DNA from 3 places in the Streptomyces sp. NPDC048257 genome. Region 3 is predicted to be linked to each of the others. Evidence: riboswitches for the same ligand, from Rfam matches in the RefSeq annotation. Region 3 holds a riboswitch; each other region holds the start of a gene.

The links. A riboswitch is a leader RNA that binds a small molecule or an ion and turns the genes downstream of it on or off. The one in region 3 is predicted to bind thiamine pyrophosphate.
Region 1: another riboswitch for thiamine pyrophosphate. It lies ahead of thiC (phosphomethylpyrimidine synthase ThiC); the one in region 3 lies ahead of ACGFZK_RS23115 (thiamine ABC transporter substrate binding subunit).
Region 2: another riboswitch for thiamine pyrophosphate. It lies ahead of thiO (glycine oxidase ThiO); the one in region 3 lies ahead of ACGFZK_RS23115 (thiamine ABC transporter substrate binding subunit).

Annotation. Positions count from the first base shown of each region.
Region 1 covers NZ_JBICZI010000006.1:81,001-83,259, reverse strand. The annotation lists gene ACGFZK_RS15685 (YibE/F family protein) at 1-817, opposite strand, end outside; TPP riboswitch at 857-1,002, shown strand; gene thiC (phosphomethylpyrimidine synthase ThiC) at 997-2,259, shown strand, end outside.
Region 2 covers NZ_JBICZI010000018.1:120,248-122,506, forward strand. The annotation lists gene ACGFZK_RS27705 (NAD(P)/FAD-dependent oxidoreductase) at 1-1,036, opposite strand, end outside; TPP riboswitch at 1,118-1,229, shown strand; gene thiO (glycine oxidase ThiO) at 1,227-2,259, shown strand, end outside.
Region 3 covers NZ_JBICZI010000012.1:81,123-83,381, forward strand. The annotation lists gene rlmN (23S rRNA (adenine(2503)-C(2))-methyltransferase RlmN) at 1-698, shown strand, start outside; TPP riboswitch at 757-866, shown strand; gene ACGFZK_RS23115 (thiamine ABC transporter substrate binding subunit) at 952-2,049, shown strand; gene ACGFZK_RS23120 (ABC transporter permease) at 2,145-2,259, shown strand, end outside.

The DNA of each region.
Region 1 (2,259 bases), on a different contig from region 3:
GGTTCGAACCCTGCAGGATGGCCGGGAGGATGAAGAGGGTCAGCACCCCGAAGCTGACCACCAGCGCGATGAGTGCGAACAGCCCGCGCATCCGCCCGACGAGGACCACCGCGACCGCGAAGATGCCGGCCAGCAGCGCCATGGGGAGCTTGCGGTTCACGTCGATCACGGAGTACTGGAGGTCGCGCGGGGCGTCCGGCGCGTACGCCACCACCACCTCCTGGCCATCCTCCAACTGCCGTGGCGCGCCCGGCTGGACGATCTCCACGAAGGTGCGGCCCTTGTCCGGGCCGGTGGTGATCTCGACGGTGGCCTTCTTGCACTCACCGGTCTGCGCGGCCTGCGCCCCGCGTCCCTCGGGGGTGGAGGGGGTCCCGGTCGCCGGTACCTGGGAGGCGTTCACGGATTTGCAGTCGACCTGTTCGAGCGCGGCGACCACACCCTGCTGGGTCTGCCGGTCGAAGCCCACCCCCGTGCGCTCGTGGGCGGGGGCGCCGCCCGGCCAGAGCACCACCATGCCGATGAAGACGGCGGCGGCGAAGGGGATCAGTACGGCCGCGATGACCTTGCGCAGGTGCTTCGAGACGGGGGCCGCCGGGCCGTGGCTGTGGCCGTGGCCGTGGCCGTGGGAGTGACCCGATGGGGGAGCCGGGGAGTGCCCGGCGGGGTGGCCGTCGGAGTGCCCTGACGGGTGCCCGGCGCACTGCCCCGGGCTCGCATGCGGGTGGCCGTTGTGGCCGTGGTTCTCTGTGGGCTCGGTGGGGGGCTGCAGCGAGGGCGTCACCAGCAGATCATCGCAAGAGATGAGGGGGCCCACTGTTCAGCACGCCATGGATGACGCTAGCGTGGGGGCACCTTTGCACAACGCGGGAGCTCGGAGCACCGGGCTGAGAGGACGCTGATCACCGTACGGGCATCACAGATGCGTACGGGAAGAGGCTGCGTCGACCGCCGAACCTGTTACCGGGTAATGCCGGCGTAGGGAGATCAGGTCTCATGACCATTCAGGACGCACGCACGCCTGCCGTCAGCCAGGACGCCGACGGCCAGACCGAGCGCCAGCCCGGCTGGCACAAGGGATACCTGGCGGGCTCCCGCCCCGACCTCCGGGTGCCGGTCCGCCAGGTCCACCTCACCAACGGCAAGGACGTGACGCTCTACGACACGTCCGGTCCGTACACCGACCCGCAGATCGAGACCGACGTCCGGCGCGGCCTCGCGCCGCTGCGCGAGAACTGGATCATCAGCCGCGGCGACACCGAGGAGTACGCGGGCCGCCCCGTGCGTCCCGAGGACGACGGCGTCAAGCACACCTCCCCGCGCGGCGGCCTCAAGAACCTCGACGCGGTCTTCCCGGGTCGCCCCCGGCAGCCCCGCCGCGGCCGTGGCGGCGCCGCCGTCACGCAGCTCGCGTACGCCCGCCGCGGCGAGATCACCCCGGAGATGGAGTACGTCGCGATCCGCGAGAACGTCTCCCCCGAGGTCGTCCGTGAGGAGATCGCCGCAGGTCGCGCGGTGCTTCCGGCGAACGTGAACCACCCCGAGATCGAGCCGATGATCATCGGCAAGCGGTTCCTGGTGAAGGTCAACGCCAACATCGGCAACTCCGCGGTCACCTCCTCCATCGAGGAGGAGGTCGACAAGATGACCTGGGCGACCAAGTGGGGCGCCGACACGGTCATGGACCTCTCGACCGGCCGCAACATCCACACCACCCGCGAGTGGGTGCTGCGCAACTCCCCCGTCCCGATCGGCACCGTGCCGCTCTACCAGGCGCTGGAGAAGGTCGACGGCCGCGCCGAGGACCTGACCTGGGAGATCTACAAGGACACGGTCATCGAGCAGGCCGAGCAGGGCGTCGACTACATGACGGTCCACGCCGGCGTGCTGCTGCCCTACGTGCCGCTGACCGCCCGCCGCAAGACCGGCATCGTCTCGCGCGGCGGCTCGATCATGGCCGCGTGGTGCCTGGCGCACCACAAGGAGAACTTCCTCTACACGAACTTCGAGGAGCTCTGCGACATCCTCGCGACGTACGACGTCACCTACTCCCTCGGTGACGGCCTGCGCCCCGGCTCGATCGCGGACGCCAACGACGCCGCCCAGTTCGCCGAGCTGAGGACGCTGGGCGAGCTGAACACGATCGCCAAGCGCCACAACGTCCAGACGATGATCGAGGGCCCGGGCCACGTCCCGATGCACAAGATCAAGGAGAACATCGACCTCCAGCAGGAGATCTGCGAGGAGGCGCCGTTCTAC
Region 2 (2,259 bases), on a different contig from region 3:
GCAGCAGCAGGGCGTCGGCCCCGCCGTGGTGGCCGGCGTACTGCACGAAGCGTCCGAACTGCTCCGACCAGAAGTACGGCACCGGGTCGTAGACCTGGGCCGGCTCCCCGGCCAGGATGTTCGCCGCGACCGTCCTCGGCCCCTGGAGCGCGTTGTCCCAGTGGTGCACGAGCAGCCGCGTCCCGTACCGCCCGGACGGGAAGGAGGCGCAGTCGCCGACCGCGTACACCCCGGGCAGCGAGGTCCGCAGGTGGGCGTCCGCGGTGATCGAGCCGTCGGGACCGCGTTCCACGCCGGTCCCGGCCAGCCATCCGGTGGCGGGGCGCGCGCCGATGCCGACCACCACCGCGCCGGCGGGCAGGACGCGCCCGTCCGCGAGCAGGACCCGGCCCTCCTCGATCCCGGCGACCCTCGCCCCGGTGATCAGCTCGGCGCCGGCCTCCTCGTACCAGCGCGCCATCGGCTCGGCGGCCTCGGCGGGCAGCGCCCCCGCCAGCACCCGGTCCGCCGCCTCGACGACGGTGACCTCGCAGCCCGCCTCCCGGGCGGCGGTGGCGAACTCGGCGCCGATCCAGCCCGCCCCGACGACCACGGCCCGGGGCGCGGTCGCCAGTACCGGGCGCAGCCGGGCCGCGTCGTCCAGCGTGCGCAGCAGGTGGACGCCCGGGACGCCCTCGGTGCCGGGCAGGGTCAGCGGCTGCGCGCCGGTCGCCAGCACGAGGACCCCGTACGGGACCGGGCCCGCCTCGGTGTCCAGCTCGTGGTCGGCGGCGCGCAGTCCGGTGACCTCGGTGCCGAGCCGGAGGTCGATCTCGAGTCCTTCGAAGTCCACGTCGAAGGCGGAGTCCTCGGCCTTGCCGAGGAGGACCGCCTTGGACAGCGGGGGCCGGTCGTAGGGCTGGTGGGGTTCGGCTCCCAGCAGGGTCACGGGCCCGGTGAAGCCCTGTTCGCGCAGGGCGACCGCGGTCTGCACCCCGGCCATTCCGGCGCCGACGATCACGACGCCGCGCTGATTCTGTTCCGTCTGCTCGCTCACTCGGCCACCCTAGTCACCTGACGCTCCGTCAGGAATAGGTGCCGCCTTACCCGCCGTCCACGGCCGGGTTAGTCTGGCCACCGTACCTATCGCGGGAGTCCGGCGCACCGGGCTGAGAGGGAGGCTGGCCGGCCTCCGACCGTACGAACCTGATCCGGGTCATGCCGGCGAAGGGAGGGGCTGGACGCCCATGCACTCATCTCGAAAGGATTCCGCCACGGGATCCGACGTCCTCGTCATCGGGGGCGGGATCATCGGCCTGGTCACCGCCTGGCGGGCCGCCGCGCGCGGACTGAGCACCACACTCGCCGACCCCGCACCCGGCGGCGGCGCCGCCCAGGTCGCGGCCGGCATGCTCGCCCCCGTCACCGAACTGCACTACGGCGAGGAAGCCCTGCTCGGCCTCGGCCTCGCCTCCGCCGCGCGCTATCCGCAGTTCGCCGCCGAGCTCGCCGAAGCGAGCGGCGGCATGGACATCGGCTACCGCGCCTGCGGCACCCTCGCCGTCGCCCTCGACTCCGACGACCGCCTCCACCTGCGCGAACTGCACGCCCTGCAGCGCCGCTGCGGCCTGGAGTCCGAGTGGCTCACCGGCCGCGAGTGCCGCCGCCTGGAGCCCTTGCTCGCCCCCGGCGTACGCGGCGGCCTGCGCGTCGACGGCGACCACCAGGTCGACCCCCGCCGGCTCGCCGCCGCCCTGCTGGCCGCCTGCGAACGGGCCGGCGTGATCATCCACCGTGCGGCCGCGGAACGGCTGCTCACCACCACCGACCGGGCGACCGGCGCCCTCCTCGACGACGGTACGGAGCTGCTCGCCGACCAGGTGGTCCTGGCCGCGGGCTCGCTCACCGGTCGGCTGGCGGGCGTACCGCCGGAGGTCGTGGCCCCCGTACGGCCGGTCAAGGGCCAGGTCCTGCGGCTCACCGTGCCGGCGGCGTACGCGCCGTTCCTCTCGCGGACCGTACGGGCCGTCGTGCGCGGCAGCCACGTCTACCTGGTGCCGCGCGAGAACGGCGAACTCGTCATCGGCGCCACCAGCGAGGAACTCGGCTGGGACACCACCGTCACCGCGGGCGGGGTCTACGAACTCCTGCGCGACGCCCACGAACTGGTCCCCGGCATCACCGAACTCCCGCTCACGGAGACCCGGGCGGGACTGCGCCCCGGATCCCCCGACAACGCCCCGCTGCTCGGCCCGACCGACCTGCCGGGCCTGCACCTGG
Region 3 (2,259 bases):
CCACCGGCCAGGCCGGCCTGGACCGCAACCTGTCCACCGCCGAGATCGTGCACCAGATCGTCGACGGCATGCGCGCGCTGCGCGACGGAGAGGTTCCCGGCGGCCCGGCGCGGCTGTCGAACATCGTCTTCATGGGCATGGGCGAGCCCCTGGCCAACTACAACCGCGTGGTCGGCGCCATCCGTCGGCTCACCGACCCGGAGCCCGACGGCCTGGGCCTGTCGCAGCGCGGTATCACCGTCTCCACCGTCGGCCTGGTCCCGGCCATGCTGCGCTTCGCCGACGAGGGCTTCAAGTGCCGCCTCGCCGTCTCGCTGCACGCGCCCGACGACGAGCTGCGCGACACCCTCGTCCCCGTGAACACCCGCTGGAACGTCCGTGAGGTGCTCGGCGCGGCCTGGGAGTACGCGGAGAAGTCCGGCCGCCGGATCTCGATCGAGTACGCCCTGATCCGCGACATCAACGACCAGGCCTGGCGCGGTGACCTCCTGGGCAAGCTGCTCAAGGGCAAGCGTGTACACGTCAACCTGATCCCGCTGAACCCGACGCCGGGCTCCAAGTGGACCGCCTCGCGCCCCGAGGACGAGAAGGCCTTCGTGGAGGCCATCGCCCGCCACGGCGTGCCCGTGACCGTACGGGACACCCGGGGCCAGGAGATCGACGGCGCGTGCGGCCAGCTGGCGGCCTCGGAGCGCTAGATTCCGCTTCTGTTCGACGTAATTCGGCCACGGGGTACCCTGTGGCCGAACCAATTTCATATTCCGACAGGGGAGCGCCACAGCGCTGAGAGTGCGGTATCCGTCATCCGCAGACCCTCTGAACCTCGCCCCGGTCATTCGGGGTAGGAAGTTCGGTCACCACTCTTGCTGTTGCGCCCTGCCCGGCGTCCGCTCTCGCAGAGCGCCGGGCAGGGCCGCGTCTTCTCCTGGACATCCCAGGAGGAATTCACCAATGAGCACCACCAGGAAGATCGCGGGCACCGTGCTCGCGGCCGCCCTCGGCGTCACCACGCTCAGCGCCTGCGGCGGCGGAGACGCCCAGGACAAGACCGGCGCGAGCGACGCCCCGAAGTCCAAGACCGTCACGCTCGTCACCCACGACTCCTTCAACGTGACCGACACGGTCCTCAAGGAGTTCGAGCAGCAGAGCGGCTACACGGTCAAGGTGCTGAAGTCCGGGGACGCGGGCGCGGCGCTGAACCAGGAGATCCTCACCAAGGGGTCCCCGCGCGGCGACGTCTTCTTCGGCGTGGACAACACCCTCCTCTCGCGCGCCCTCGACAACGGCATCTTCACGCCGTACGAGGCCAAGGGCCTCGCCGAGGTGAAGCCCGAGTACGTGCTCGACAAGGGGCACCGGGTCACCCCGATCGACTCCGGTGACATCTGCGTCAACTACGACAAGGCCTACTTCGCCGAGAAGAAGATCGCCCCGCCGCAGACGCTGGACGACCTGATCAAGCCGGAGTACAAGAACCTGCTGGTCACCGAGAACGCCGCGACCTCCTCGCCCGGCCTCGGCTTCCTGCTCGCCTCCGTCGGCAAGTACGGCGAGGAGGGCTGGAAGGACTACTGGAGCAAGCTGAAGGCCAACGGCGTCGAGGTCGTCGACGGCTGGGAGCAGGCCTACAACGAGCGCTTCTCCGGCTCCGCGGGCGGCAAGAAGGCCAAGGGCGACCGTCCACTGGTCGTCTCCTACGCCTCCAGCCCGCCGGTCGAGGTGCTGTACGGCGAGCCGCAGCCGGCCGAGGCCCCCACGGGCGTCTCCACCGGCACCTGCTTCCGCCAGATCGAGTTCGCGGGCCTGCTCAAGGGCGCCGAGAACGAGGAGGGCGGCAAGGCCCTCGTGGACTTCCTGGTCAGCAAGAAGTTCCAGGAGGACATGCCGCTCCAGATGTTCGTGAACCCCGTGACGAAGGACGCCGCCCTGCCGGAGCTGTTCACCAAGCACGGTGTGGTGATCGAGAAGCCCGAGAACGTGGCTCCCGAGACCATCGCCAAGAACCGTGAGCAGTGGGTCAAGGCATGGACCTCGACCGTCGTGAAGTAGGCGGTCCCAAGGAGCCGGGCGCGGCGTCGGGGGGCGCCGCGCCGGGCCCCGGCCCCCGCGAGGGGGCGCGGGCCACCGCCGTGCGGCTCGCGCTGATGGCCGTGCCCCTCGCCTTCTTCGGGCTGTTCTTCGCCTACCCCGTCGCCGCGATCGTCGGGCGCGGCCTCAAGACCGACGAGGGGTGGCAGTTCGGCCGCTTCGCGGAGGTGC